DNA from 3 places in the Amycolatopsis sp. NPDC051716 genome. Region 2 is predicted to be linked to each of the others. Evidence: riboswitches for the same ligand, from Rfam matches in the RefSeq annotation. Region 2 holds a riboswitch; each other region holds the start of a gene.

Region 1 (10,121 bases), on a different contig from region 2:
GGCCACCCCGGATCCGGGGCGGCACCTTGGGGGAGGGGTACGTCGAAGGTGAATCCTGGTAAGAGACGCGGCATCCTGATCGGTGGCGCGCTGCTGGTCGTCGTGGTGCTGGTGGCCGCGTTCTTCGTGCTGAACAGCGGGGGATCGACGCCGGAGGCCGCCGCGGGCGCGACCACGGTGGAAAACCCGGGCGCGCACGACCCGAACTCGGCGATCACCGAGTACCTGCAGGACTTTTCCGAGAACAACCCCGACGCTGCGGCCCGGCTGACCGACGACAACGCGGCGGCCGCGGTGGCGTTGCGGGCCACGCGGAACGCGCTGACCCCGTCGTCGGTCACCGCCAAGCTGAGCGCCCTGCAGCCGGCCGCGGCCGGCGCGAAGCAGACGGACGGGACGTTCAGCCTCTCGTGGGTGCTGAAGCCGGGCAAGACGTGGACCTACGACGTGCCGTTCCAGGTCGCGCAGAACGGCGGGCAGTGGCTGGTCCACTGGGCGCCGTCGCTGCTGCACCCGAAGCTGGAGGCAGGCCAGCGGCTGGTGATCAGCACCGCCGCGCAGGACACCACCGCGGTCGCCGACCGCGACGGCAAGCCGCTGGTCGTCAGCGGGCCCGGCGGCGTGCGGCCGGCGGATGGCAACCCGGCCCCGCTGCTGCGCTCGGCGCTCACCGGGCAGGTCACCGCCGCGGCCGGCGGGGGATTCGCCGTCGAGCGCGTCGATGCCGGCGGCAAGAGCCTCGAGACGCTGTTCGGGAAGGCGTCGGCCGAGGGGGCGAAGCCGCTCGTGGCGAGCCTGAGCCTGGACGCGCAGAACGCCGCCCAGGCCGCGGTGGACGGCTACCAGGGGTCGGCGATGCTCGTCGCCCTCGACACGGGTTCGGGCGACATCCTCGCCGTCGCGCAGAACGCCGCCGCCGGGAACTCGCCGAAGGCGCTCAACGGCCTGTACGAGCCGGGGTCGTCGTTCAAGATCGCGACGTCGGTGGCGGCGGTCCAGCAGAGCGGGCTCAACGCGACGTCGCCGGTCGACTGCCCGGGCGTCGCGACGATCGGTACGCGGACGGTCAAGAACGAGGGGTTCGAGCTGGGCGCGACCAACCTGCAGACGGCGTTCGCGCGCTCCTGCAACACGACGTTCGGCCAGCTCGCGCTCGGCCTGCCCGCGGACGGGCTGAAGAAGGCCGCCGACGAGCTCGGCCTCAACGCCGACTACGAGATCCCCGGGCTCAAGACGGAGCTGGGGAAGGTCGAGCCCGCGGCGAGCAAGGACGAGCAGGTCGAGGACGGGTTCGGCCAGGGCCGCATCCAGGCCAGCGCCCTCGGCGGCACGCTGATGGCCGCCACGGTCGCCAGCGGTAAGGCGATCACGCCGCGGCTGTGGCACGACGCCGAGACCACGGTCGTCAAGGGCTATTCGCCGCCGCCGGCGTCGGTGCTCGGCGAGGTGCGGAAGATGATGCGCGCGGTGGTCACCAGCGGCACCGGCCGCGCCGCCGCGGCCGCGGGCACCGTCTTCGGCAAGACCGGCACCGCCCAGTTCGGCGACGGCAAGCAGGCCACGGGCTGGTTCGTGGGCTACCGCGGCACCATCGCCTTCGCGGTGGTCCTCGAGAACTCGAACGACTCGGGCCCGGCCGTCCAGGTCGCCGCCAAGTTCCTCAAACCCCTCTGACCCCGCATACCCAGAGGGTCGGCTCACGTACCTACAGGGTCGGCTCGCGTACCTACAGGGTCGGCCGGTGAGCCGACCGTCCAGGTACGCGAGCCGACCGTCCAGGTACGCGTGTCGTCCGGTGGGGGGCGATGGTTCGGCCGTGGCCGACGGGTCGGGGCCGTAGCGTGGGGGCATGGAGACGATCGCGCTGGCCGAGGTGGCCGCGGTGCTCGCCGACCCGAGCCGGGCCACCATGTGCCTCGTGCTGCTGGACGGGCGGGCCTGGACCGTCGGCGAGCTCGCGAAGGCGGCCGGGATCGCCCTCTCGACGGCCAGTGAGCACGTCACCCGGCTGGCCGGTGCCGACTTCGTCGTCCGGGTCAAGCAGGGGCGGGCCAGTTACGTCCGGATCGCCGACCCGCGGGTGGCCGAGCTGATCGAGCACCTGGCCCAGCACGCCGAACACCGGCCCGCAACCGGCCTGAAGTCCTCGCTGCGCGCACGGCGGCTCGGGTTCGCGCGGACCTGCTACGACCACCTCGCCGGCGAGCTCGGCGTGGCCCTCCGCGAAGGCATGCTCGCCACCGGCCTGGTCGACACCGCCGACGGCCTGGCGCTGACCCCGCGCGGGCGGACGGTGCTGGCGAACCTCGGCGTGCCGGTCGCCGCCGGCCGGCGGCCGCTGCTGCGTGACTGTCTGGATTGGACGGAGCGCCGCGACCACCTCGCCGGTGCCCTGCCCGCGGCGTTGCTCGACCGGGCGGTCGACGCCGGCTGGGTGGCCAGGGACGGCCACCGCGCGGTCAAGGTGCTGCCCGCGGCGGGGGAGCCGTTCGCCGCTCTCGGTGTCGATCTCGACGCGCTCGGTGGTGTCGCGGCGCCTTAACACACCGGGTGCCCGGCGCCGGGCAGCGGTACACGAACGAGTTAACCCCCGCGCTTCACTATTCTGAGGGCCCCACGGCACTCGGGAGGAGGCGGGCATGGACCAGCTTCCCGTGCTGCTCGGCGTCGGCGGTGTCGTGCTGCTCGCCTCCGTGCTGGCCGTGCGCGTGTCGATCCGGCTCGGCCTGCCCTCGCTGCTGCTGTACCTGGGGATCGGCGTCGTGCTGGGCGAAGCCGGCTTCGGCATCCGGTTCGACAACCCCGGGCTCACCCAGTCGCTCGGCCTCGCCGCGCTCGTCATGATCCTCGCCGAAGGCGGGCTGACCACCCGGTGGTCGGCGGTGAAACCCGCGCTGGGCCGCGGAATCGCACTGTCCACAGTGTCCGTGGTGGTGAGCATCGCGGTCACCGGCGCGGCGCTGCACTGGCTGCTGGGCCTGGACTGGCGGCTGGCGCTGCTGTGGGGCGCGGTGCTCGCCTCGACCGACGCGGCCGCGGTGTTTTCGGTGCTGCGCACGGCGGGGATCGGCAAACGGCTCACCGGCGCGCTCGAACTCGAGTCGGGCATCAACGACGCGCCGGCCTACATCGCCGTCGTGGTGCTGGCCGAAGGCACCACTGTGGACTGGACGCTGCCGCTGCTGGCGGTCTACGAGCTGGCGGCGGGCCTGGCCATCGGGCTGGCCTTCGGCTGGCTCGGCGGCCACGCGCTGCGCCGGGCCGCGCTGCCGGCGACGGGCCTCTACCCGCTCGCCACGGTCGCGGTGTGCGTCGTCGCGTACTCGTCCGGGCAGCTGCTGCACGCGTCCGGGCTGCTCGCCACCTACGTCGCCGCGCTGGTGCTCGGCAATTCGCGGCTGCCGCACCGATCGGACACGCTGTCGTTCGCCGAGGGCCTGGGCTGGCTGGCGCAAATCGGGCTGTTCGTGCTGCTCGGGCTGTTCGCGTCGCCGGGCCGGCTGCTCGACGCGATCGTGCCGGGCCTGGTCGCGGGCGCGGTCGTGCTGCTGCTGGCGCGGCCGGTCTCGGTCGTCCTGGCGATGCTGCCGTTCCGGCTGCCGTGGCGGGAACAGGCGTTCCTGTCGTGGGCCGGGCTGCGCGGCGCCGTGCCGATCGTGCTCGCCATGATCCCGCTGTCGCAGGGTCTGCCGGGCGCGCAGCGGCTGGTCGACGCGGTGTTCGTGCTGGTCATCGTGCTGACGCTGGTGCAGGGGGCGACGCTCGGCCCGCTCGCGCGCCGGCTCGGGCTGGCCAAGAAGTCCGAGCCGCACGAGGTCGAGGTCGACTCCGCGCCGCTGGACGAGCTGGGTGCCGAACTGCTGCAGGTCCGGATCCAGCCGGGATCGAAGCTGCACGGCGTGTACCTGTCCGAGCTGCGGCTGCCGATCGGGGCGACGATCAGCCTGGTCGTCCGCGACGGCGCGGGCTTCACACCGCAGAAGACCAGCCGGCTGCAGGAGAACGACCAGTTGCTGGTCGTCACCACGAGCGCCGTCCGCGACGACGCCGAACGCCGGCTGCGCGCCGTCGACCGCGCCGGGCGCCTGGCTCGCTGGAAGGGCGAATCCGGCCGCTGACGGGGACCTCTTCCGCCCCAATGTGGCCTTGGTTGCGTTCAACGCACCGAAGGCCACATTGGGGCACTTGGAGGGATCACTCTCTGTGAGCGGCGTCTCAGAATGTGAGGCGGGGGTTGGCCACCGGCCGCGTTCTCGGTTACCTTCTGGCTCAGGTCATGAGTGCCAGCGCGAAGCCCCGGCTTGCTGGCCGGCAACCCTCCTACCGCGGTGGGGTGCCCCGGGTGAAGACCGGGCCGGTCGCGCCGTGCGACGGGCAAGCGCGGGCCCCTCGCCGGGGTCCCCCGGATCGCCGAGGAGGCACCCCGATGACTCTCGCCATCGACCGCACCCCGCTCGAAACCCCCGCAAGCCCCGCAACCCGCGCCATCCCCGCCGTCGCGGGGGCGTCGCTGCGGGTGCCGCTGGTGACCGGCGGGGACATCGGCTACGCCAACCTCGACCACGCCGCGAGCGCCCCGTGCCTCGAGGCCGTCCGCGGCGCCGTCGACGAGTTCCTGCCCTGGTACGCCAGCGTCCACCGCGGGGCCGGCTTCGCGTCGCAGGTCTCCACCAAGCTCTACGAGCGCACCCGGGACGTCCTGCGCCGCTTCGTCGACGCCCGGCGGACTGACACCGTCGTCTTCACCCGCAACACCACCGACTCCTTCAACCTCCTCGCCCGCAGCCTGCCGCGGCACACCACGGTGATCGTCTTCGACACCGAGCACCACGCCGCGCTGCTGCCGTGGCCAGGACCGAACGTCCGGCGGATCCCGACCCCGCGCACCCGCCTCGCCGCGGTGTCCGCCGTGGACGAAGCACTCGCGGACGCCCCGCAGGGACCGCGGCTGGTCGTCGTCACCGGAGCGTCCAATGTGACCGGCGAACTGCTCCCGGTGGCCGAAATCTCCGCCGTGGCACGGAAACACGGCGCTCGCATCGCCCTCGACGCCGCCCAGCTCGCCCCGCACCGCCGGATCTCGCTCAAGGAACTGGACGTCGACTACATCGCCCTGTCCGGCCACAAGCTGTACGCGCCCTTCGGCGCGGGTGCGCTGATCGGCCGCGCCGACTGGCTGCGCGCGGCCCGGCCGTACCTCGCCGGCGGCGGCGCGACCAAGCTCGTCACCGAGGACGCCGTCGTCTGGAACACCGGCCCGGAGCGCCACGAAGCCGGTTCGCCCAACACCGTCGGCGTGTACGCGCTCGGCGTCGCGTGCGAAACACTCAGTGACAACTGGGACGCGATCGAAACCCACGAGCTGGCCCTGCTCACGCGGCTGCGCAAGGGCCTCGAGGCCATCCCCGGCTGCGCCGAACTGCGGCTGTTCGACGCGCCGGTCGACCGGGTCGGCACGGTCAGCTTCGTCGTCGACGGCTTCGACCCCGGCTGGCTCGCCGCGGTGCTGTCCGCCGAGTACGGCATCGGTGTCCGCGACGGCGCCTTCTGCGCCCACATCGCGGCCAAGCGGCTGATCGGCGTCGCCGGCGGCGACGGGCAGCAGGCGGTCCGCGTCAGCCTCGGCCTCGGCAGCACGGCGGAACACGTCGACCGCGTGCTGCTGGCGCTGCGACAGATCGTCGCCCGCGGAGCCCGCTGGGAGTACGCGAAGGTGGACGGCCGCTGGGCGCCGGTGGGCGACCCGCGGGAGCTGCCGCCCTTCTGCTGAGCGCTAGCCTGGGCCGATGGGGAGAGGGCCGCGTTTCTGGTTTCCGCTGGCGTTGCTGGGGTTCGCCCAGATCGGTCTGGCGGCGGTGCTGCTGGTGGCCCGCCGCAGCCGGGCCGAAAGCGAGTCCGCGAACCTCCTCGTCGGACCGTACTCGGTCCCGCCCGGCGTGACCGAGCACAGCCAGGCGTTTCGGTTGCCCCTGGACGATTTCCACCGGGTGGAAAGTGGCCTGCCGGCCGGGCCCGCGTGGCTGGTCGCGCTCGGCGTGGTGCTCGCCGGCACGGCCGTCTGGTACGCGCTGGCCCGGCGGCCCGTCCGCACCGGGCGGTTCGTCCTCGGCACGGTCGCCGCGCTGCTCGCCGTCCCGCTGCTCGACCTGGTCGGGTCCTGGCAGTTCCGGCTCGACGAGGGGCTGCGCGGCCCGCTGCTGGCCACCCTCGGCCTGCTGCTGCTCGCCGCCTACGAGCGCAGCCTGTTCCTCCTGGTCACCACGGTCGCGTTCGCCCTGGTCGCCGTGGTGCTCTCGGCGGACATGGCGGGCGTGCTGATCTCGGCGTCGATCCTGCTCGCCGCCGCCTTCGTCGCCCTGCTGCGGGGAAACCCGAGCCCGATACCCTGACGCGATGGGGTGTGCACGGCGGTCCTGGTTCCCGCTGGCCGCGCTGGGGTTCGCGTTGCTGGTGATGGTGGCCGTCGAAGTGGTCCCCGGCGGCATCGGAGTCGCGCAGGGCTACCAGCCGTCCCCAAGCTGGTACGGCCCCGGCCGTGCGGCCGGAAACGAGGTGCGGGCCATCGCGGTCTCGGTCGATCCCACGCCCGCGACGAAGCTCGGCTGGCTCGCGGGTCTCGCCTGCGTGGTGCTCGCCGTGGCCGCCTGGTACTGGCGGGAGCTGCGGCCCCCGCGGCCCGGCCGGTTCCTGCTCGGCACGCTCGGGGCGCTGGCCGCCGTCCCGCTGCTCGACCTGGCCGGCGCCCTCCAGCTCCGGCTCGGCGGCGACGTCCGCGGCGCTCTGCTGGCGACGCTGGGCCTCCTGCTGCTGGCCGGCTACGAGCGCAGCCGGTTCCTGCTGGCCGTCGCCGGGGTGTTCGCGCTGGTCGCGACCGTGTTCCTGCCCCCGGTGGCCGGCGCGCTCGCCGCGGCGGGCGTGCTGTTCGCGGCCGCCTTCGCCGTCCTCCTGCGCCCGCGGCCGGACGGGCCCGACGCGGCCTGACCAGCGCCGTGGACAATGGACCGGTGAGCACCGAGCCCAGCCACTCCGAACCCGACACCGCCGCGCCCGCCGACGCGGTGCCCGATCCCGCCGCGGACGCGCCCGAGAACCCGGAAGTCCCGGCGAAGCCGCTGCTGCCCAAGCGGCGGGTCGGCTGGGTCTTCGCGGTCGCCGTCGTGTTCTGGGCGATCGACCTGGTGACGAAGAACCTGGTCGTGGCCAACCTGGAGGGCAAGGAGCCGGTCAAGGTCCTCGGCGGGCTGATCTACCTGCAGGTCATCCGCAACCCCGGTGCCGCGTTCTCGATGGCCACCGGCATGACGTGGGTGCTCGCCCTGGTCGCGCTCGCCGTCGTCATCGCGATCATCTGGCTGTCGCGGCGGCTGCGGTCGATCGGCTGGGCGATCGGCCTCGGTCTCGTGCTCGCCGGCGCCACCGGCAACCTGACCGACCGCATCTTCCGCGCGCCCGGCGGGCTGCAGGGCCACGTCGTCGACTTCATCTCGGCGTTCGCCCCGAACGGCAAGGGCTTCGCGATCTTCAACATCGCCGACTCCGCGATCTGCGTCGGCGGCGCCCTGATCGTGCTGCTGTCGCTGCTGGGCAAGGACTACGACGGCACGTCGACCAAGGACAAGGCGGCCAGGGAAAAGGCGCCCAAGGACGAGAAGGCCGAAGCGCCGGAGCAGCAGGAACAGCAGGAGGAGCAGGCGTGAGCTCGCGGATGCTCCCGGTGCCCGACGGGCTCGACGGGATGCGGGTCGACGCCGGCCTCGCCAAGCTGCTCGGGCTGTCCCGCACGGTCGTCGCCGAGCTCGCCGAATCCGGGGACGTGCTGCTCGACGGCCGTCCCGCCGGCAAGTCCGACCGCCTCTCCGGCGGCGGCCTGCTGGAGATCACCCTGCCGGAGCCGGCGAACCCGGTCGAGGTCGTCGCCCAGCCGGTCGACGGCATGCAGATCCTGCACGACGACGACGACATCGTCGTGATCTCGAAGCCGGTCGGCGTCGCCGTGCACCCGAGCCCGGGCTGGACCGGCCCGACCGTCGTCGGCGGCCTCGCCGCGACCGGCCTGCGCATCGCGACCTCGGGCGCGGCCGAGCGCCAGGGCGTGGTCCACCGGCTCGACGCGGGCACCACCGGCGTGATGGTGGTGGCCAAGAGCGAGCACGCGTACACCGTGCTGAAGCGCGCGTTCAAGGAGCGCACGGTCGACAAGGGCTACCACGCGATCGTCCAGGGCCACCCGGACCCGATGCGCGGCACGATCGACGCCCCCATCGACCGCCACCCGCGCCACGACTACAAGTTCGCGGTGGTCCAGGGCGGCCGCCCGAGCGTGACGCACTACGAAGTCGTCGAGGCGTTCCGGGCGGCGTCGCTCGCGCACATCAAGCTCGAAACCGGGCGGACGCACCAGATCCGCGTCCACTTCTCGGCGCTGCGGCACCCCTGCGTCGGCGACCTGACCTACGGCGCGGACCCGGTCCTGGCCCGCCACCTCGGGCTCAGCCGGCAGTGGCTGCACGCGAAGACCCTGGGCTTCGCCCACCCGGCGGACGGCCGCTGGGTCGAGTTCGAGTCGGAGTACCCGGACGACCTGGCGAAGGCCCTGGAAAAGCTGCGCGACGAAAGCTACTAGTCCTCGATCGACCAGGTGATCGTGCGCTCGTCCGGCTCCGGCCGCGGGCTCCAGCGGACCGAAACCACGCGGGTGGCGTCCGGGAGGACGTACACCGTGTGGCCGCCCAGGGTTTCGCCCGGCTTGACGCCGATCTTGTGCGGGGGCCGGGACGTCAGTGACACCGGTGCCTTGCCGATCGCCTGGCCGTCGGCGGCGAGCAGCTCGAGGTAGTTGTCCGGCAGCGACGCGAACGGGATCGGCCCGCGGTTGGTGATCTCGGTGTGCACCACCACCGCACGCTCACCGGCTTCCAGGCGGTACCCGGCCGCGCTGAACAGGTAGTCGGCCGGGTCCTGGACTTCCAGCAGCTGCACCGACAGCTGCTCGCCCTCCAGGCCCTGGGTCTCCATCACCTCGCCGAGCCGGCCCCGCTTGCCGGTGGCGGGCCCGCTCGGCCGAGCGGGGTCGTCGCCGCGGGCCCAGGACGCCGTCTGCGGCACGCCCCACGTGCTCACGGCCGGGTCGAGCGGCACCGGCGGCGGCGTGAACGGCCGGGGCGCGCGCGGCGGCTGCTGCGGTGGCGGGCCGGGGTAACGCCCGGACGGCGTCCCCTGGACCTGGTGGGGCCCGGACGGCGTGCCCTGGATGTTGTACGGCCCCGAAGGCGCGCCTTGCACGGTGTACGGCCCGGAGGGGGCGCCCTGAACGGTGTACGGCCCCGAAGGCGTCCCCTGGACGGGCGGGGGCATCGGCGGCGCGGGCTGGTGCGGCACCGGCTGCGAAGGCGGGGGGACCTGCGGCCGGTTCGCCCACGACGGCGGGGCGCCGGCGATGGCCGCGCGCAGGCCGTTCGGGTCGCTTTCGACGCCGACGAGCAGGGGGAGCCCGCTGCCGGAGAGGGCGACCAGCCGGTAGGCGACCTCGCGGGGATCCATGCCGACCTTGGCCGCCAGCTCGTGCACCGCCGCCTTGCCGAGGTCGGCGAGCGCGGCGAGCAGGCGGGCATCCACGGGATCGGTCACGGCCACGTCGGAAACGCTACCGCCTGGCCGGTCCGCGCCGCCCGAGGCGGTCCGCCCCCGGCGAACGGTCCGCCGTTTCTGTCGGTGATCTCCGTTAGGGTCGGCCGTGAGCACATCAGCCGAAGCTGGGGGTCCTGCCATGACCGCGGTCACCGAACTCGCCGACGAGTTCGTCGAAGCGCTGTTCGCCGCCGATCCGCTGACGCCGGCGCTGCTGGGCCTGCGGCCGGCGGCGCCCGGCCTGGCGGACCTGTCCGCCGAGGCCGAGCGGGCGTTCCGGGCCCGGCTCACGGAGTTCCTCGGCCGGGCCCGCGCGCTGGAGACCGAGGGCCTGCCGGCCGAGGACCGCGTCACCCGCGAAGTCCTGATCACCACGGCCGAAAACCGCATCGCGGCGATCGACAGCCGGATGACCGAGTTCACCGTCACCGACCTCTCCGTCGGGATCGCGGCCGGCCTGCTCCTGGCGTTGCCGATGACGACGGTGACGCCGG
Region 2 (10,121 bases):
GCCCTGGCCGGAGATCGCGGAAGTCACCGTTCGCCGTTCGGCCCGCTTCGGCGACGGCTACCTGCGCGACGCCCTCTGGGTCGATCTGGTCACCGGCGGCGGCGTCGAGAGCTCAGTGCAGCGCTACGCGCCGCGAAGCAAGCTGCAGCCGGCACCGCCCGAGCGGAGGCAATTCGAGCAGACGGCGATCCTCACCCCGGCCCTGTTCGACGCCGTGCTCGACCGGCTCCGGAAGGAACTGCGCCACCGGCAGCTGCACGCCCAGCTCCGCGGCACCCCCCGTCTCCGGCGCCACTGACCGGGCTCAGCCGAGCCGGCCCAGCAGGTCCTTGGCACGATCCGCACCGGGAACGGCCGCTCGATCTCGGCCACTTCGTCACCGGCCGCCTTGGCCACCTGCTGGTAGTGACCGTCCGCGTCCAATTCGAACACCGTCAGCGCGGGCTCCTCCGGATCGATCACCCAGTAGCTGCCGGTTCCGAGCCGCTCGTAGACCGCCTTCTTGGTGTTGAGATCGTGAATCGCCGTGCTGGGTGACAGCACCTCGACCGCCAGCACGGGTGGCGCCGGGAGATCCTTGTCCGTGAAGTCCTCGTCCCGGCCGACCAGGACGTCCGGCTGTAGTTCGATCTTGTCACCCGAGTGCACCGCGAACGGCGCGCCGACCACCTCGAAATCGGGCGGGCACGCAGCTTCCAGCACGCCATAGAGCCGGTAAGCGATTTTCTGGTGTCTGAGTCCCGGCGCAGGGCTCACGATGAGCACCCCGTCGATGAGTTCGTAGCGTCGGCCATCGAACGGGATCCCCTCGAGGTCGTGCACCGTCAGGGGGCCCGAATCGTTGGGATGCTCGATGTCCGCCATGACCGTCATGGTGCTCTCCTTTCGCTCTTCGCACCAGAGGAAACCAGAGAGCACCGACAGAAACCGCATCGAACACGGGTTCGGCACCCATATTCACGCGGAAGCGTGAATATGGGTGCCGCTGTCACATCATAGAAACAGTCGCCTCAACGGAAACCGCTACTTCTTGTTCTTCCCGGAGTCCTCAGTGGACAGTGCGGCGACGAAAGCCTCCTGCGGGACCTCGACCCGGCCGACGGTCTTCATCCGCTTCTTGCCTTCCTTCTGCTTCTCCAGCAGCTTCCGCTTACGCGAGATGTCACCGCCGTAGCATTTGGCGAGCACGTCCTTGCGGATGGCGCGGATCGTTTCGCGGGCGATGATCCGCGCGCCGATGGCGGCCTGGATGGGCACCTCGAAGTTCTGCCGCGGGATCAGTTCGCGGAGCCGGTTCACCATGCGGTTGCCGTAGTTGTAGGCGTCGTCCTTGTGCACGATCGCGGAGAACGCGTCCACGCCCTCGCCCTGCAAAAGGATGTCCACCTTGACCAGGTCCGCCGCCTGCGTACCGGCCTCTTCGTAGTCCAGCGACGCGTAGCCGCGCGTACGCGACTTCAGCGTGTCGAAGAAGTCGAAAATGATTTCCCCGAGCGGCATGTTGTACCGCAGCTCGACCCGGTCCTCGGACAGGTAGTCCATGCCGAGCAGCTGCCCGCGCTTGTTCTGGCACAGCTCCATGATCGTGCCGATGAATTCGGACGGCGCCAGGATGCTGACCTTGCTGACCGGCTCGAGCACCTTGTCGATCTTGCTCCCGGTCGGCCAGTCCGACGGGTTGGTGACGTGGATTTCCTTGCCGTCGTCCTGCACCACGTCGTAGACCACGTTCGGTGCCGTCGAGATCAGGTCGAGGCCGAATTCGCGCTCGAGCCGGTCGCGGGTGATCTCCAGGTGCAGCAGGCCGAGGAAGCCGCAGCGGAAGCCGAAGCCGAGCGCCACCGACGTCTCCGGCTCGTAGTCGAGCGCGGCGTCGTTCAGCTGGAGCTTGTCGAGCGCCTCGCGCAGCTCGGGGTAGTCCGAACCGTCGACCGGGTACAGCCCGGAGTAGACCATCGGCTTCGGCTCGCGGTAGCCCGCCAGCGCTTCCTTCGCGCCGTGACGCTCCGACGTCACGGTGTCGCCGACCTTCGACTGCCGGACGTCCTTCACCCCGGTGATCAGGTAGCCGACCTCGCCGACGCCGAGGCCCTTGCTGGGCTTGGGCTCCGGCGAGATGATGCCGACCTCCAGCAGCTCGTGCGTGGCGCCGGTGGACATCATCTTGATCTTTTCGCGCGGCGTGATCTTGCCGTCGACGACGCGGATGTAGGTGACGACGCCGCGGTACGTGTCGTACACCGAGTCGAAGATCATCGCCCGGGCGGGCGCGTCGGCGTCACCCTGCGGCGCCGGAACCGACTTCACGACCTCGTCGAGCAGCGCGCCGACGCCCATGCCGGTCTTGGCCGAGACCCGCAGGACGTCTTCCGGCTCGCAGCCGATGATGTGGGCCAGCTCACCTGCGTACTTGTCGGGGTCGGCCGAGGGCAGGTCGATCTTGTTGAGCACCGGGATGATCTGGAGGTTGTTCTCCAGCGCGAGGTACAGGTTGGCCAGCGTCTGGGCCTCGATCCCCTGCGCGGCGTCGACCAGCAGGACAGCGCCTTCACACGCCTCCAGGGCCCGGGAGACCTCGTAGGTGAAGTCGACGTGGCCCGGGGTGTCGATCATGTGCAGGACGTGGTCCTGCCCGTCGACCTTCCAGGGCAGCCGGACGTTCTGCGCCTTGATCGTGATGCCGCGCTCGCGTTCGATGTCCATCCGGTCGAGGTACTGAGCGCGCATGGCCCGCTCTTCCACGACGCCGGTGAGCTGCAGCATGCGGTCGGCCAGGGTGGACTTGCCGTGGTCGATGTGCGCGATGATGCAGAAGTTCCGGATGAGCTCCGGAGGCGTGAAGGTCGTGTCGGCGAACGTCGTCACTCGAATGAGTCCTCGGAAAGTCGGGGATGGCCACCTCTATGGTCCCATGGCCCTCCGGGTGCGGTTGGGGGTCATCCCCGATGCGGGGTTTCGCGATCCGTGGTGCCCTCGAAGTATGAGTACTCCGCACCAGCCGGCACCCCCTCCCCAGCCGGAGACCAGCGGCTTCGCCCGCGTCCTCGACCGGACGTTCGGTCACCCCACCGGCACGCTCGGCCGCCTCGGCGGCTGGGTCATGGCCCGCGGCAACGCCGCCACCGAACACCGCGTCGTCGACCTCGCGAAGCTCGAGCCCGACGAGACCGTCCTGATCGTCGGGCCCGGCCCCGGCGTCGGCCTGGAAGCCGCCGCCCGCCTGGCCGGGCGCGCCGTCGGCGTCGACCCCTCCCCCGAGATGCTCACGCTGTGCCACGAGCGCTGCGGCGACCGCGCCGAGCTGCGCGAAGGGTCGGCGGCGCACACCGGCGAGCCCGACGGCTCGGTCGACGTCGTGCTGAGCGTGAACAACGTCATGCTGTGGGAAGACCGCGCGGCCGGGTTCGCCGAGCTGTTCCGGGTGCTGCGCCCGGGCGGCCGGCTGCTGCTGTCCGCGCACGAGAAGTGGCTGCCCGTGAGCAGGCACGTCCTGGCCGACGAAGCCGCCGCCGCGGGCTTCGCCGACCTGCAGACCTGGACCTGGGAGCCGCCCGGGTTCGCCGCGCTCGCCGCGCAGCTGCGCGCCGTCAAGCCCGCCTAGCGGGTGTCCGTGCGGATCGGGTGTCCCTCGGGCACCTCGACCAGCACGATCCGCGTGCCGTCCGGATCGGCGATCCAGGCCTCGTCGAGGCCCCACGGCTCGCGCCGCGCGTCGCGCACCGGCTCCAGGCCGTTGCCCTTCAGCTCGGCCAGGGTGCCGGCGAGGTCCCGGACCTGCAGCCAGAGCACCAGATCGGGCGACGAGCCCGTCTCGCCCGCACCGGAGACCTCCAGGGAGCCGTGGCCGAGGAAGAACACGGTGCCACCGGGGAATTCCCGCTCGACGGCCAGGCCGAGGGTGTCGCGGTAGAACGCCGTGGACGCGGCGACGTCCCGCGGGCGGATCAGCAGCCGGCTCTTCAGGATCTCCATCCGACCATCCCTACCGGACGGGCTCAGGCGGCCGCAATCGCGGCGATGCCGGACAGCACGATCACCGACCCGGCCAGCCGCCGCACGGCGTCACGCTCGCCCAGGACCAGCCACGCGGCGAGGCCGCCGAGCACGATGCTCAGCTCCCGGGCGGGCGCGACCAGGCTGACCGGCGCCATGGTGAGGGCGAACAGCACGAGGATGTAGGCGATCGGCGACAGGACCGCGACGAGCAGGACCTCGCGGCGCTGTTCCCGCCAGATCCGCGTCACTTCGGCGCGATCGGCCAGGGCGCCGGGCACGAGCAGCACGCTCTGCAGGACCGAGCCCAGGCCGAAGTAGACGACCGGCGGCACCCCGAGGCCGGTGACCGAGTGCGCGTCCCAGAGCGTGTAGCCGGCGATGACGGCCCCGGTCAGCAGGCCGTAGAGGATCCCCGCTTTCACGGCGCGGGGGTCGCCGCCCTTCCGGCCGGTGCTGATCACCAGCACCCCGGCGACGACCAGGAACGCGCCGAGCAGGCCGAGCGGCCCGGGCCGCTCGCCGAGCACCAGGACGGCGGCCAGCACCGACAGCAGCGGCCCGGTGCCCCGCGCGACGGGGTAGACGACGGAGAGGTCGCCGACGCGGTACCCGCGCTGCAGCACGATCCCGTAGGCGATGTGCAGGACGGCGGTGACCGCGGCGGCGAGCAGCCAGCTCCACTGTGGACGGTGGTGTTCGACGACGAGCAGCACGATCGTGACGGGCAGGAGCAGGACGGCGCCGGCCGTGTAGTAGAGCCAGACGAACTGGGTGCCGCCGGAGGAGATCCGCTTGGCCGCGAGGTTCCACGCGGCGTGCACGACGGCGGCGACGAGGACGAGGGACAAGGCGGTGGCGTTCACGGGACCCCTTCGGCTTTTCGCGCGCGCGAAAAGCTGGTCCTCCAGGCTTTTGCCCCGTCAGATGAACGACCGGCCGTCCGGGCCCGCCGATGGTGCCGCTCGGACCAGGCCCGCCGGTCCTGGTTTTGAGGTGCATGTGGTGCATGTGGTGCGGGTGGTGCGGGTTGCTCGGACCGGCGACGGAACCCTAGGCACTGCCGCCGCCCACGGTACTCCCGGCTCCGGCCGCCGGCGGCCCGGCTGTTAGAGTGATCGCTCGCTGCCCGTGCGGCATTCCGTCATGGAGGAAACCCGCTCATCGAGCGGGGCCACTTCAGCGCGGCGGCGAATCTCACCGAGTGAAACAGGAGTTGCCCTATGGCCAACATCAAGTCGCAGATCAAGCGCATCACGACGAACGAGAAGGCGCGTCAGCGCAACCAGGCGATCCGGTCCTCGGTGAAGACCGCGATCCGCAAGGTCCGCGAAGCCGCCGAGGCCGGCGAGAAGGCCAAGGCCGTCGAGCTGCAGCGCGACGCCGCCCAGAAGCTGGACAAGGCCGTCTCGAAGGGCGTCATCCACGCCAACCAGGCCGCCAACAAGAAGTCGGCGCTGGCGAAGCGCGTCAACGCGCTCTGAGCTGGTTGATTTTTGGGAAGGCCCCGGCTTCGGCCGGGGCCTTCTTCATGTCCGGGCACTTCGCGCCTGCGCTCCTCCGGGTCTTCGCGCTTGAAGGTCGTCGTGTCTGGGTCATTCGCGTCCGGAGCCGCGGTCAGCGGTCGCCCTTGGCCGCCGCCACCTGGAGGACCGCGCGCTCCAGCGCGTAGCCCGGGTCCGCCGCCACGCCCTTGACCTCGGCGTTCAGCCGCGCGACCACGCGCATCGCCGTCGCGAGGCCGTCGGGGTTCCAGCCCCGGGACTGCCCCTGCGCCTTGCGGATCTTCCACGGCGGCATGCCCAGCTCGCCCGCCAGCTGGTTCGGGTTGCCCCGGCCGGCGCCGGAGACCCGGGCGATCGTGCGGACCGCGTCGGCCAGCGCGTCGGCGACCAGCACGTGCGGGACGCCCAGTTGCATCGCCCAGCGCAGCGACTCCAGCGCCGCCGCGCGATCGCCGCTGACCGCCTTCTCCGCGACCGCGAAGCCGGTGACGTCGGCGCGGCCGCGGTGGTACCGGCGGACCGCGTCGGCGTCGACGGTGCCGCCCGTGTCCGCGACCAGCTGCGTCGCCGCCGAAGAGAGTTCCCGCAGGTCGGAGCCCACGGCGTCGAGCAGGGCGGCGACCCCCGCCGGATCGATTTTGCCGCCCACCCGGCGCACCTCGTGGCGCACGAACTGCTCCCGCTCGGCCGGCTTGGTCAGCTTCGGGCACTCGGTGATCTCGGCGCCGGCCTTCTTCAGCGCCGCCGGGAGCGCTTTGCCCGCCTTGCTGCGGCCGCCGCCGGTGTGCACGACGACGAGCACGACCCCGTCGGCCGGGTCCTTCAGGTAGGCCGCGACGGCATCGGCCAGCTCCTGGGAGATGTCCTGCGCCGACTCCAGGACGATCACCCGGCCTTCGCTGAACAGCGACGGGCTGACCAGTTCGGCCAGCTCGGGGGCTGTGAGATCGGACACCCGGACCCGGGTCAGCTCGGCGGTCGCGTCCATCGCGCGCGCGGCGGCGAGCGTCTCGCGGACGGCCCGCTCGATCAGCAGTTCTTCCTCGCCCAGCACCAGGTGCAGCGGGGCCGGGGCGGTGGCTTGCGCGGTCACCCGGGAATCCTCTCACTTGCGCTCCGATGCGCCCGCTCCGGTGATGTCGAGCGGCCACCGTGGCACGGCCCGAGCGCGATGTCGTACGGTGTAACCGAGGCAGCCCGCCCCGGAGGATCCGGCGTGCGCGCACCGACAATTGAATACCGCTCATCCAGAGGGGCAGAGGGAACGGCCCGACGAAGCCCCGGCAACCGGCGTACAGCCTGTCATCCCGCGATCGCGGGATAGCTGACGACCACGGTGCCAATTCCGGCCCGCTTCGGCGGGGCAGATGAGGAAAGGAACCTCGCGATGACCGCCACCCTCGGCACGACCTCCACCACCAAGACCCCGGATCTCGGACCCGCCGTCGAACTGGTGTCGAAGGAAGAGGGCCACCGGCAGCCGCTCGCTCCGGAGTTCGTCTCCGCTGAAGACTTCTCGCCGCTCGAGGTGGCCTACGACTTCGGCCGCGTCCGCCGCGAAGACATCGAGGCCGGCCCCAAGAACATCTGGCGCTACAAGAAACTCCTTCCCGTTCCGTCCAACGTCGAAGAGATCCCGAACACCGAGCCGGGTGCGACGCGGCTGGTCCGCGCCGACCGCCTCGCCAAGGAGCTCGGCCTCAAGCGCGTGTGGGTCAAGGACGACACCGGCAACCCGACGCACTCGTTCAAGGACCGCGTCGTCGCCGTCGCGCTGGCCGCGGCCCGCGAGTTCGGGTTCGAGGTGCTCGCGTGTCCCTCGACCGGCAACCTGGCCAACGCGACGGCCGCCGCCGCGGCCCGCGCCGGCTGGCGGTCGGTCGTGCTGATCCCCAAGAGCCTCGAGCGCGCCAAGATCCTCACCACCGCGGTGTACGACGGCGACCTCATCGCCATCGACGGCAACTACGACGACGTCAACCGCCTCGCCACCGAGCTCGCCGGCGAGCACCCGAAGTGGGCGTTCGTCAACGTGAACGTCCGGCCGTACTACTCGGAGGGCTCGAAGACGCTGGCCTTCGAGGTCGCCGAGCAGCTCGGCTGGCGCATCCCGCCGCAGATCGTCGTGCCGATCGCCTCCGGTTCGCAGCTGACCAAGGTGGACAAGGGTTTCCGTGAGCTGGGGCAGCTCGGCCTCGTGGACGCCAGCCCGTACAAGGTCTTCGGCGCGCAGGCCACCGGCTGCTCGCCGGTGTCGACGGCGTTCCGCGAGGGCCACGACGTGGTCCAGCCGGTGAAGCCGGACACGATCGCCCGCTCGCTGGCGATCGGCAACCCCGCCGACGGCCCGTACGTGCTCGACATCGTCAACCGCACCGGCGGCGCGATCGAGGACGTCTCCGACGAAGAGGTCGTCGAGGGCATCCGCCTGCTGGCCCGCACCGAAGGCATCTTCACCGAGACGGCCGGCGGGGTCACCGTCGCCACGGCGAAGAAGCTGGTCGAGACGGGCAAGCTGGACCCGGACGCCGAGACGGTGCTCCTCATCACCGGCGACGGCCTCAAGACCCTCGACGCGATCGAGAACCACGTGGGTCCCAAGGCGACCCTGCCGCCCTCGGCCGCGGCCGTGAACAAGGCCCTCGGCTACTGAGCTCCGGCCGGGGCGGGCACTCGGCCCGCCCCGGCACTCGGCCCGCCCCGGCGCTCTGCCCGACCCGGCGCTCTGCCCGACCCGGCGCTCGGTGGAGAGGCACGGCCACGTGTCGCCTCTCCCGGGCTCAAGCTCACCGGCCCCGGCGGCGCACCTTGTCCGCCCAGGCGCTCGAACACGTGTCGCCTCCCCGACGCGAGTCGCCGGGCCCACTACGGCACCTTTCCTTGGCAAAAGTCACCGGCCCACGGCACCTTCCCGGCGAGAGACACCGGCCCGCGGCGCCTTCCCCGGCGAGAGTCACCGGCCCGCGGCGCCTTCCCCAGCGAGAGTCACCGGACCGCGGCGCCTTCCCCGCCCCGGCCATCACCGCCGCGGCGGGCCGCGGGGCTCGCCGCGGCGGGCTATCGCCGTTCCGGCGACGACTGCCGTGTCGCCGTCCACGTCCGTGCGGGTCACTCGTGCACCAAGGGCCGTGAGGGTGTCCATTGTGGACTTGCTGGGGTGCCCGTACGTGTTTCCCGCGCCCACGCTGACCAAGGCCACCCGTGGGGCCACCGCCGCGAGGAACGAGGGCAGCGAGTAGCGGCTTCCGTGGTGCGGCACCTTCAAGACGTCCGCCTTCAGATCTCCGATGTCGGCCAGCAGGTCCGCTTGCGCGGCCAGTTCGACGTCGCCGGTCAGCAGGACCCGGCCCGCCGTCGTCTCCGCTCGGAGCACCACCGAGCTGTTGTTGATCGTCGTGCCGTCCGGTGGCGCGTCCGAACGGGCCGGTACGTAGCGCGGCCCCAGGACGTCGAGCGCCAGGCCCGGCCAGTCCAGCCGCTCGCCCGGGGTCAGCTCCACCAGCGGCACCGCCCGCCGGGTGGCCTCGGCGGCCACCTGCCGCCACGCCCACCCCGGCGACCGCCCCGGCCCGACGGCGATCGCGCCGACCGCACGGCCCTCGAAGACCGAAGCGAGGCCGCCGATGTGGTCGGCGTGCAGGTGGCTCAGCACCAGCAGCGGGATCCGGTCGACCGCCAGCCGGTGCAGGCACTCGTCGACCGGCCCAGGTTCGGGTCCGGCGTCCACGACGACCGCCCGTCCCGGTTCGGCGGTCGCCAACACGACGGCGTCACCTTGGCCGACATCGCATTCGACCATCGCCCAGTTCCGCGGCGGCCACGCCGGCGCCACCACCCGGACCGGCACGAACACCAGCAGCGCGCCGGCGACGAGCACCGCCATCAGCACCCGCACCCGCCGGTGCCGGAGCGCGAGCACCAGCACCACGAGGACGGCAGCGGCCAGGAGACCACCCACCCAGCCACCGGGCCAGGCGATGACCGCGTCCGGCGCCCGCGCACCGTGCCGGGCGACGGTGATCAGCCACCGAGCCTCCGGGTCGGCCAAGTGCACCAGGACCTTCCCGGCGCCCGGCCACCACGGGCCGGTGACCGTCGCCAGCACGCCGAGCACCGTCGCCGGGGCCACCACGGGCGCGGCGAGGACGTTGGTCAGCACCGAAACCAGGCTCACCGAACCCGCCATGCCCGCGAGCACCGGCGCCGTCACCAGGAACGCCGCCAGCGGGATCGCCAGCCCTTCGGCGAAACCCGGCGGGATCCCGCGGCGGACCAGCGCGTCGGCCCAGCGGGGCGCGAGCAGGACCAGCCCACCGGTGGCGCACACCGACAGCGCGAAGCCGAAGTCCGTGGCCATCGCCGGATCCGCGACCACCAGCAAGCACACCGCGAAGGCCAGCGCGGGCAGCGCCGAACCGCGGCGGCCCAGCGCGAGGGCCAGGAGCGCCACGGCCGCCATGACACCCGCGCGCAGCACGCTCGGCTCCGGGCCGACGAGGACGAGGAACCCGGCCAGGCACGTCCCGGCCGCCGCGGCCGACAGCCGGGGGCCGAGCCGGAGCAGGCGCAACAGGAGCAGGACCGCCCCGCAGATCACCGCGAGGTTGCCGCCGCTGACCGCGG
Region 3 (10,121 bases), on a different contig from region 2:
CCCGCGTCGTCACGGTCGCGGACGACCTCGCCTCGGCCCGCTGGGCCGTCGAGGCGGCGGGCTGGGACAGGCGCGTCTTCGCCGCGGTCGCGATCCACCCGACCCGGACCAAGGAGTTCGGCGAGGCCGAGCGGGCCGAGGTCGAGCGGCTGGCGGCCGGGGACCGCGTGGTCGCCGTCGGCGAGACCGGCCTCGACTACTACTGGGACTACTCGCCGCACGACGCCCAGCAGGAGGCGTTCCGCTGGCACATCGACCTCGCGAAGCGGCTGGGCAAGCCGCTGATGATCCACGACCGCGAGGCCCACGACGACGTGCTGCGCATCTTGGCCGAAGAGGGTGCGCCGAATGCCGTAATTTTCCATTGCTTTTCCGGGGACGCCGAAATGGCGCGCAAGTGCGTCGGCGCGGGTTATGTCCTTTCCTTCGCGGGCACCGTCACGTTCAAGAACGCCAAAGGTCTCCACGAGGCGGCCCGGCTCTGCCCGCCGGGGCAGTACCTCGTCGAGACCGACGCGCCGTTTCTGACCCCCCACCCGTTCCGTGGGCGGCCGAACGAGCCGTTCGGCGCCGCCTACACCGTCCGTCACCTCGCGGCGCTCAGGGGCGAAGCTGTCCACGTGGTTGCCGAATCGGTCCGGACCACCGCCGAGCGCGTCTACCGACTCCCCAGTGTCACAACGGGTTGAACGCATTGCGACAACAGGGTTCCCTGTTCGGCCACCTGATGGAGTGACCCAGATCACGACACTCCGGGGGGTGTTTGCGGAACCCGCCGCAACCCGTTACTGTCCCGTGATCGTGCCGGTCGGACCTGCGTTCAGCAGTTGCCGATCGTCACGCCCAGTCGTAGAGACGGCGCCCCCGACCGTCGTCTCGTGAAAGGGAACGATCCCCGGTGACAGGTAGCAGACAGGCTGGAGCGCGCTCCGCCGTCCTCGAACGCAGTCATTTCGAGGACACGGCATACGGCCAGCTCGACTTCTCCGACGACCCGAACATCACGCAGCAGGACATCCTCGCCGCACTCGGCCCCGATGCCGACGCGATGATGGCCGAGATCGACGTCGACGTCGACGAGCTGATCCGGCTCATCAACGCCGAGACGACGTACCTGCCGCCGATCGTCATCCCGGACGAGATCGAGGCGGACCGGACCGCGTCCCCGCAGGCCAAGCGGGCCGCGCTCGACGAGGGTCTCCGCGAGACCACCAAGATCTGGAAGCGCCGGTTCCTCAAGGGCGCCGTCCTCAGCGTGATGATCAGCGTCGCCGGTGGCGGCGCGGCCGCGCTGGCGATGAACAAGAGCATCACCGTCGACGTCGACGGCCACCAGCAGACCGTGCACTCCTTCGGCGGCACCGTCGGCGAGGTGCTCGAGGACGCGGGCCTGTCCGTCGGCGCGCACGACTCGCTTTCCCCCTCCCCGCAGGCGGAGGTCGGCGACGGCGGCGTCATCAAGCTCGAGCGCGGGCGCCAGCTGAAGATGATCGTCGACGGCGCGGAGCACACCTCCTGGGTCCGCGCGACCCACCTCGGCGACGCGCTGTCCCAGCTCGGCATGACCGGCATGGACAAGCCCGGCACGTGGATGTCGATGCCGAAGGACGGCGAGCTGCCCCTGCAGGGCGCGACCGTCGAGATCAAGACCCTGAAGACCATCACCCTGTTCGACGGGGCCAACGCGCCGAAGCAGGTGAAGACGACCGCGGTCACGACGAAGGAGTTCCTGGGCGAGTACAAGCTCACCCTGGGCCCGGAGGACCAGGCCGAGGGCGGCCTGGACGTCAAGCTGACCGACGGCGCCGAGGTGCACCTCAGCCGCACCGGCGTCTCGACGGTGACCCAGAAGGAGTCCATCGACCCGCCCGAGCAGAAGGTCGACGACCCCGACCTCGCCAAGGGCAAGACTTCGGTCGAGGACCCCGGCACGCCGGGCGAGAAGATGGTGACCTACAAGGTCACGCAGAAGAACGGCAAAGAGGTCTCTCGCGAGAGCGTCTCCGAGAAGGTCATCACCCAGCCGAAGCCGAAGATCATCCACGTCGGCACCAAGCAGGCCCCGACCCCGGAGATCGGCGACGGTTCCGCGTGGGACCGCATCGCGCAGTGCGAGTCGGGTGGCAACTGGGCCATCAACACCGGCAACGGCTACTACGGCGGCCTCCAGTTCGACAAGCGCACGTGGGACGCCTACGGCGGCGACGAGTACGCCGCGCTGCCGAACCAGGCCTCGCGTGAGCAGCAGATCGCGGTCGCGGAGAAGGTCAAGGCCGGCCGCGGCGGCAGCTACAGCGCCTGGCCCGTCTGCGGCAAGAAGGCCTGACGCTCCACTTCCCGGAACGGCCCTCGTCCACCTCGGACGGGGGCCGTTCCGCGTGTCGTCCCGCCAATCACGCGTGTCGTCCCCTCAATCACGGGTGATGACCCTCCAATCACGCGAGCCGACCCTCCGGGTACATCAACCGACCGTCCGGGTACGTGCTCCGGCCCTCTGGGTAGGCTCGTCCGGTGGTTGAACTGCTGGGACCTGCCGAGATCCGCGGGCTGGCGGCCGAACTCGACGTGCGGCCGACGAAGAAGCTCGGGCAGAACTTCGTGCACGATCCCAACACCGTCCGCCGGATCGTCGAGCTGGCGGCCATCGCCCCCGGCGACGTCGTCCTCGAGGTCGGGCCCGGGCTCGGGTCGCTGACCCTCGGGCTGCTCGCCACCGGCGCCCACGTCGTCGCCGTCGAGATCGATCCCAAGCTCGCCGAGCGGCTGCCCAAGACTGTCGCCGAGCGGGGGCCCGACGCGGCCGGACGGCTCACCGTCATCGGTGCTGACGCCATGCGCATCACCCGCGAGCAGCTGCCCGCGCCGACCGCCCTGGTCGCCAACCTGCCCTACAACGTCGCCGTGCCGGTTGTGCTGCACCTGCTGGCCGAGGTGCCCTCGCTCCGGAAGGGCCTCGTCATGGTGCAGACCGAGGTCGCCGACCGGATGGCCGCCGGCCCCGGCAGCCGGATCTACGGCGTGCCCAGCGTCAAGCTCGCCTGGTACGGGACCGCGCGCAAGGTCGCCGCCGTGCCGCGCTCGGTGTTCTGGCCCGTGCCGAACGTCGATTCCGCGCTCGTCGCCTTCGAGCGCGGCGACACGACGGCGTCCGAAGACCGGGACCTGCTCTTCGGCCTGGTGGACGCCGCCTTCTCACAACGCAGGAAGACGCTGCGGGCCGCGCTCGCGGGCTGGGCGGGTTCGGCCGAACGCGCCGGCGAGCTGCTGACGGCCGCCGGGATCGACCCCCGGACCCGCGGCGAGCAGCTGGGCGTGCACGACTTCGCCCGGATCGCCGCCGCGCGTTAGCCGTTCCACAGTGGAAGCGGCGTGAAAATACGCCCTCGCCGCCCTTGATCCCGCGATTCGGACACCTCCACTCGTGTGATCTGGGCCAACAGGCTTGCGTTCGCTCCTCGGGATCGGTTTTACTCAGTACGTCCATCCCGAGCGACTGAGAGACCTGGCTCGCCGAAGTCGCAGCAACCACCCTCCACAGGGCAGGTGCTACCGCCAGGACCGATGGAGGCCGTTTTCGATGAAGAGGGTAGCTCGCCCCCTGCTCCTGACCAGGCGTCGCGTAGTCGACGAAGGCCGCCGCTCCGTGACCGCATGTCGACGCTCCAACTGAGCTTGTCGTAGCCGGTCCACCTCTTCTTCACGCACCGTCCTAACAGGACGGAACTTGCCTGCGGCCGGGTGCCGCCATGCGTGCACCCCGTTTTCTGGAGCCTTCGTGATCACCGTCGAAAATCTGTCCAAAACCTTTGCCACCAACGGAAACTCCGTCGTCGCGCTCCGGGACGTGAGCGTCGACGTCCAGGCCGGCTCGCTCTTCGGCGTGGTCGGTCCCGCCGGGTCCGGCAAGTCCGTCCTCGCCCGCTGCATCGCGCTGCAGGAGCGCCCCGACCGCGGCGTCGTCCGCCTCGACGGCCTCAACACCGGCACCCTCGACGGCCGCCGCCTCCGCGAGATCCGCCGTCAGCTCGGTGTCGTTTCGACGAAACCGGAGCTGATCGCCGAGCGCACCATCGCCGGCAACATCGCCTCCCCGCTCGAGCAGCTCGGCGTCGACGGCCCGCAGCGCCGCAGCCGGGTCGGCTCGCTGCTCGACCTCGTCGGCCTGACCCCGCGCGCCGCGCAGCGCCCGGGCGAACTGTCCGCCGGTCAGCTCCGCCGCGTCGCGGTCGCGAAGGCCCTGGCGGCGGCGCCCGCCGTGCTGCTCGCCGACGACCCGACCGCCGGTGTCGACCCGGAGGAGGCCGGTGCGGTGCTCGCCGTTCTCGACCGGGCGCGTTCCGAGCTGGGCGTCACCGTCGTCGTCACGACGCCGGACGCGGGCGTGGTCCGCCGGGTCTGCGACGACGTCGCGGTGCTGGAGGACGGCACGGTCGTCGAGCGCGGCACGGTCCTCGACCTGATCTCGGACCCGGCCAGCCGCACCGCGCAGGCGCTGCTGCCGGCCATCGAGACCGTCCGCGCGCAGGCGGCGCGCTACGACCGCTCGGCCGACGTCGTGCTGGTCGGGTTCGCCTCGGTCGGCGCGCTGCTGCCGGAGGCCGCGGGCCGCTTCGACGTCGAGTTCGCCACCATCGGCGGCGGCCTGACCCGCATCGGCGACACCCCGGTCGGCCGCTTCCGCCTCGGCGTCCGCGGCGAACGGGCCGACGCGGCACTGGCGTGGGTCGCCGAGCGCGGCGGCCACGTGACCTACACCGCTCGCGGCCCGCAGGGTGTCGCGGCGGCTTGATCCGGCCACGAGAACGCCCCGATGCGCACGTCGCATCGGGGCGTTTTCGCGGGCACGTAGGCTGGTCGGGTGCTCGCCGTAGTTCCGCCCCCAGTCACCGTCCGGGTCCCGGCCAAGGTGAACCTGCACCTGTCGGTCGACGACCTGCGCGAAGACGGTTACCACGAGCTGGTGACCGTGTTCCAGGCGCTGTCGCTGACCGACGAGGTGACCGTCGCGGTCACCGAAGAGCCCGGCATCGAGGTCTACGGCGAGGGGGAAGGCTCGGTCCCGACCGGTCCCGAGAACCTGGCCTGGCGGGCCGTCGAAGCGCTGGCCGGGCACGTCGGCCGCACCGGGGAACCGAAGATCCGGGTGGTGCTGCGCAAGGGCATCCCGGTCGCCGGCGGGATGGCGGGCGGCAGCGCCGACGCGGCGGCGACGCTCGTCGGGCTGGCGAGCCTCTGGAACCTCGACGTCACCCGCGACGAGCTGGCCGAAATCGCCGCCGGGCTGGGCAGCGACGTCCCGTTCGCGCTCTACGGCGGTACCGCGCTGGGTACCGGCCGCGGTGAGCAGCTGGTCCCGGTGCTGTCGCGGCACACGTTCCACTGGGTGCTGGCCTTCGACGCCGAAGGGCTGTCGACGCCGAAGGTGTTCGGCGAACTGGACCGCCTGCGCGCGGCGGGCAACCCGCCCCGGATCGGCTCGCACACGCCGGTCGTGGAGGCGCTGGCCTCCGGCGACCCGCGCCAGCTGGCTCTCCTGCTGGGCAACGACCTGCAGGCGGCGGCGGTCTCGCTGCGGCCCGGCCTGCGCCGCACGCTCCGGGCGGGGGTCAACGCGGGCGCGCTGGCGGGCACGGTGTCCGGCTCCGGTCCGACGTGCGCGTTCCTCTGCGAAGACGCGCAGTCGGCGGTGGAGGTCGCGGCCGAGCTGTCGGGCGCGGGGGTGTGCCGGACGGTCCGCGTGGCCCACGGCCCGGTCCCCGGCGCCCGCGTGGTCGGCGGCGACGACGCGCCACGCCCGGCGCCGCCGCGGGTGCACGCGTGAAGCACGCCGAGTTCGCGTTCCCCGGCCCGCTGCGCGACAAGCTGGTCGCGGGGATTCCTGCCGGGGAAAAGCTTTCGGCCTCCGCGTGGCCGGCCCGGCGCAGCGGCGAAGCCGGCATCGGAATACGGCTCGGTCGGTGTCGCGTTGTGAGCAGAGCCGCCGAGTCGCAGTGTCGTTCGGGAAGCGGAGTGGGCTCGGCCCGCGCACGCCGGCTTGCCGAACCGTTGCCCGCGTTGAAATATCGCCATTTCGCCGAGACCGCCGAGTCCCGGTTCGTCATCGTGCCGGCACCTCCCAACGAAAGGATCGGCTGAACGGATGGCCAACCTGGTCAATCTCGAGTCGGTGAGCAAGTCCTACGGGGTTAAGCCACTGCTGGACGGCGTCTCCCTCGGCGTCGCGGCCGGGCAGCGCATCGGCGTCGTCGGCCTCAACGGCGGCGGCAAGACCACCCTGCTGGATGTCCTTTCCGGACTCGCCGAGCCCGATTCCGGGCGGGTGAGCCATGTCGGCGGCCTGCGGATGGCCGTCGTCACCCAGCGGACGGAGCTGCCGGACGGCAGCAGCGTCGGCGAGGTCGTGCTCGAACGCTACGGTGCCGAGCACGAATGGGCGGCCGACGCGCGCGTTCGGTCCATTGTGGACGGCTTGGGCATCACCGCGATCGGGCTCGACACGCCGACCGCGAACCTCTCCGGTGGCGAGCGGCGCCGGGTTTCGCTGGCGGCCGCGCTGACCGGTGAGCTCGACCTCGTCGTGCTCGACGAACCGACCAACCACTTGGACGTCGAAGGTGTCCAGTGGCTCGCCGACCACCTGCTCACGCGGCGGATCGCGGTCGTGGTCGTCACGCACGACCGGTGGTTCCTCGACACCGTCGCCACCCTGACGTGGGAGGTCGCGAACGGCCGCGTCGAGCAGTACGAAGGCGGCTACGCCGACTGGATCTTCGCGCGCGCCGAGCGCGCCCGGCTGGCCGCGACGGCCGAGGAGAAGCGGCAGAACCTGGCCCGCAAGGAGCTGGCGTGGCTGCGCCGCGGCCCGCAGGCCCGCTCGTCGAAGCCGCGTTACCGCATCGAGGCGGCCGAAGCGCTGATCGCCGACGTCCCGCCGCCGCGTGACTCCGTCGAGCTGCAGGCGTTCGCGAAGCGGCGGCTCGGGAAGACCGTGCTGGAGCTGGAAGACACGACGTACCAGGTCGGCGAGCGGACGCTGCTCGACCACGTCACCTGGCGGATCGGCCCGGGCGACCGGATCGGCCTGGTCGGCGTCAACGGCTCGGGCAAGACGTCGCTGCTGAAGCTGCTCGGCGGGGACGTCGAGGGCTCGACCGGCCGCCGCGTCGAAGGCAAGACGGTCGCGCTCGCGCACCTGCGCCAGGAGCTCGACGACCTGCCCGGCGACCTGCGCGTGCTGCAGGCGATCGAGCAGGTGGCCGGGCGCGTGGTGTTCGGCAAGCAGGAGATGACGGCGTCGCAGCTGGGCGAGAAGCTCGGCTTCCCGGCGGCCCGCCAGTGGACCCCGGTCGCGGACCTCTCCGGTGGCGAGCGGCGCCGGCTCCAGCTGTGCCGGCTGCTGATGGCCGAGCCGAACGTCCTGCTGCTCGACGAGCCGACGAACGACCTGGACATCGACACACTGCAGCAGCTGGAGGACCTCCTCGACGGCTGGCCGGGCACGATGGTCGTGGTCTCCCACGACCGCTACCTGGTGGAGCGGGTGTGCGACACGATCGTCGCGTTGTTCGGCGACGGCCGGATCACCCACCTCCCGGGCGGCATCGACGAGTACCTGAACCGCCGCGCCCTGGACAAGGAACCGGCGGCCGCGGCGGTTCCGACGGCGGCCAAGGCCGAGGCGAAGAAGTCGGCGGCGGACCTGCGCGCGGCGCAGAAGGAGCTCGGCCGGCTGGAGCGCAAGCTCGACCAGCTGCACGCCAAGGAGGAGAAGCTCCACGCGTCGCTGCTGGAGGCGGCGACGGACCCGGCGAAGCTGATGGAGCTGAACGCGACGCTGAAGGGCGTCCAGGGCGAGATCGAGGACGTCGAGGGGCGCTGGCTGGAGACGTCCGAGCTCTTGGAGTGACCCAGGTTTCCGCTTTGCGCGGCGGGCGTTGACACCGAGACAGTAATGTTCCAGCCATGAGCAGGTTCGTGGACACGCTCGTCGCCACCGCGACGAAGCGGGGGCAGCAGCGCGGCATGGTCACCGGGGAGCCGAAGGAGCCGGTCCGGCGGACCTGGGCCGAGGTGCACGCCGAAGCGCGGCGGATCGCCGGTGGGCTGGTGGCCGGTGGGTTCGAGCGCGGGGGTGCCGTGGCCGTGCTGGCCGCGGCGCCGGTGCTGATCGCGCCCACCGTGCAGGCCGTCTGGCTGGCCGGTGGCAGCGTCACCATGCTGCACCAGCCGACCCCGCGCACCGATCTCGCCGAATGGGCCGAGGACACCGTGCGGGTGCTCGGCATGATCGGCTCCGACCTCGTGCTGCTGGGCGAACCGTTCGACCAGCTGGCGCCCGTCCTGGAGCAGAAGGGCATCGGGTTCAAGCTCGTCACCGAGCTGGCCGCCGCCGAGCCGCTGCCGGACGTCGTCGTCACCGACGAGGGCGACACCGCGCTGCTGCAGCTCACCAGCGGCTCGACCGCCGACCCGAAGGCCGTGCGGATCACCTACGGGAACCTGTACTCCAACGTCAAGGCCATGGTCGAGCGCGCGGAGTTCGACTTCGACGTCGACGTGATGGTGTCCTGGCTGCCGACGTTCCACGACATGGGGATGGTCGGCTTCCTGACCGTGCCGATGACCTTCGGCGTCGAGCTGGTCAAGATCACGCCGGTCGAGTTCCTCTCCGGGCCGCTGATCTGGCCGGAGCTCATCACGAAGTACCAGGGCACCACGACGGCGGCCCCGAACTTCGCGTACGCCATCGTCGGGCGCCGGATGGCCCGCGTCGACGAGGACGACGCCTACGACCTCTCGACGTTGCGCATCGCGCTGAACGGCGCCGAGCCCATCGACGAGACCGCCGTTCAGACCTTCGTGGACGCCGGAGCCCGGTTCAAGATGCCGGCGGAGTGCGTCTTCCCGGCCTACGGCATGGCCGAAGCGACGCTCGCGGTGTCGTTCGCGCCGCTGTTCACCGGCCTCACCCTCGACGTCGTCGAGGCCGACGCGCTGGAGGCGGACAACCGCGCGGTGCCCGTCCCCGAAGGCGACCCGCGGCGCGGCACCGACGGCGTCCGATCGTTCGCGCTGCTCGGCCGGCCCCTCGACGGGCTGGAAGCGGAGATCGTCGACGACGCGGGTTCGCGGCTGGGCGAGCGTCAGGTCGGCGAGATCCGGCTGCGCGGCGAGGCCGTGACACCCGGCTACCTGACCATGGACGGCCCGCTCGCGACGCAGGACGACGACGGGTGGCTGAACACCGGCGACCTCGGCTACCTGGTGGACGGCCAGATCGTCATCTGCGGCCGCCGCAAGGACGTCATCATCATGGGCGGCCGCAACCTGTACCCGACGGACATCGAGCGCGCGGCGACCTCGGTCGAGGGCGTGCGCGCGGGCAACGCGGTGGCCGTCCGGCTGGACGCGGGCAGCCGCCGCGAGCGGTTCGCGGTGGTCGTCGAGTCGAAGCTGGCGGGGGATGCCGAAGCCGAGAAGGACCTGATGAAGCAGGTTTCGGCCCGGGTCCGCGACGCGGTGGACATGCGGCCGTACGCGGTGGTGGTGCTCCCGGCGGGCAGCCTCCCGAAGACGCCGTCGGGCAAGGTCAAGCGCGCGGCGACGGCGCAGCAGTACGCGGACCGGATCAAGAAGAACGCCGACGCCTGACCCGAACGCCCCAATGTGGCCTTGGTTGCGTTGAACGCACCCAATGTGGCCTTGGTTGCGTTGAACGCACCCAATGTGGCCTTCGGTGCGTTCAACGCACCGAAGGCCACATTGGGGCGGTTGAGGGTCAGCGTTGCTGGACGCGCACCGCGCGGAGTGTCGGCGGGGTGGCGCGTTCAGCGGTGGCTTCCGGTGCCGTGCGGGCGCCCGGGAGGTCCGGAGCTTGGCCGGTGCGGGCGGCGAGCTGGTCTTCCACCGCGTCGAGGAACTCGTCGACCTCGCGCTCGTCGTAGCCGCGCTTGCCGATCAGCGGCTTCGCGAACATCACGTGGTGCACTTCGGCGGCGGTCAAGTCGTCCTCGTCGGCGAGCGTCTTGGCGATCCGCCGGACGAACGCGTCCACGTCGTGCTTCGCGTAACCACGGCGGCCGATCGGGGCGTTACCGAAGGTGACCTCGGCGAGGTCTTCG

The links. A riboswitch is a leader RNA that binds a small molecule or an ion and turns the genes downstream of it on or off. The one in region 2 is predicted to bind S-adenosylmethionine.
Region 1: it holds a riboswitch for S-adenosylmethionine, as region 2 does, so the genes downstream of both, AB0M30_RS14470 (aminotransferase class V-fold PLP-dependent enzyme) here and thrC (threonine synthase) in region 2, are expected to answer to the same signal.
Region 3: it holds a riboswitch for S-adenosylmethionine, as region 2 does, so the genes downstream of both, AB0M30_RS42530 (ATP-binding cassette domain-containing protein) here and thrC (threonine synthase) in region 2, are expected to answer to the same signal.

What each region holds. Positions count from the first base shown of each region.
Region 1 is NZ_JBFAZA010000009.1:73,335-83,455, forward strand. Features, by position in the region: gene AB0M30_RS14455 (penicillin-binding transpeptidase domain-containing protein) at 49-1,674, shown strand; gene AB0M30_RS14460 (helix-turn-helix domain-containing protein) at 1,850-2,542, shown strand; gene AB0M30_RS14465 (potassium/proton antiporter) at 2,640-4,118, shown strand; SAM riboswitch class IV at 4,273-4,387, shown strand; gene AB0M30_RS14470 (aminotransferase class V-fold PLP-dependent enzyme) at 4,427-5,770, shown strand; gene AB0M30_RS14475 (hypothetical protein) at 5,787-6,389, shown strand; gene AB0M30_RS14480 (hypothetical protein) at 6,394-6,981, shown strand; gene lspA (signal peptidase II) at 7,059-7,697, shown strand; gene AB0M30_RS14490 (RluA family pseudouridine synthase) at 7,694-8,623, shown strand; gene AB0M30_RS14495 (AsnC family protein) at 8,620-9,633, opposite strand; gene AB0M30_RS14500 (DUF885 domain-containing protein) at 9,767-10,121, shown strand, end outside.
Region 2 is NZ_JBFAZA010000018.1:107,443-117,563, reverse strand. Features, by position in the region: gene AB0M30_RS25050 (hypothetical protein) at 1-298, shown strand, start outside; partial or broken gene AB0M30_RS25045 (Uma2 family endonuclease) at 305-873, opposite strand; gene lepA (translation elongation factor 4) at 1,024-2,865, opposite strand; gene AB0M30_RS25035 (class I SAM-dependent methyltransferase) at 2,981-3,601, shown strand; gene AB0M30_RS25030 (VOC family protein) at 3,598-3,972, opposite strand; gene AB0M30_RS25025 (DMT family transporter) at 3,996-4,859, opposite strand; gene rpsT (30S ribosomal protein S20) at 5,217-5,477, shown strand; gene holA (DNA polymerase III subunit delta) at 5,611-6,591, opposite strand; SAM riboswitch class I at 6,739-6,872, shown strand; gene thrC (threonine synthase) at 6,886-8,151, shown strand; gene AB0M30_RS25005 (ComEC/Rec2 family competence protein) at 8,518-10,121, opposite strand, start outside.
Region 3 is NZ_JBFAZA010000049.1:27,281-37,401, reverse strand. Features, by position in the region: gene AB0M30_RS42545 (TatD family hydrolase) at 1-689, shown strand, start outside; gene AB0M30_RS42540 (transglycosylase family protein) at 899-2,326, shown strand; gene rsmA (16S rRNA (adenine(1518)-N(6)/adenine(1519)-N(6))-dimethyltransferase RsmA) at 2,512-3,348, shown strand; SAM riboswitch class I at 3,478-3,568, shown strand; gene AB0M30_RS42530 (ATP-binding cassette domain-containing protein) at 3,776-4,789, shown strand; gene AB0M30_RS42525 (4-(cytidine 5'-diphospho)-2-C-methyl-D-erythritol kinase) at 4,859-5,821, shown strand; gene AB0M30_RS42520 (hypothetical protein) at 5,818-6,135, shown strand; gene AB0M30_RS42515 (ABC-F family ATP-binding cassette domain-containing protein) at 6,140-7,906, shown strand; gene AB0M30_RS42510 (fatty acyl-AMP ligase) at 7,963-9,651, shown strand; gene AB0M30_RS42505 (DivIVA domain-containing protein) at 9,779-10,121, opposite strand, start outside.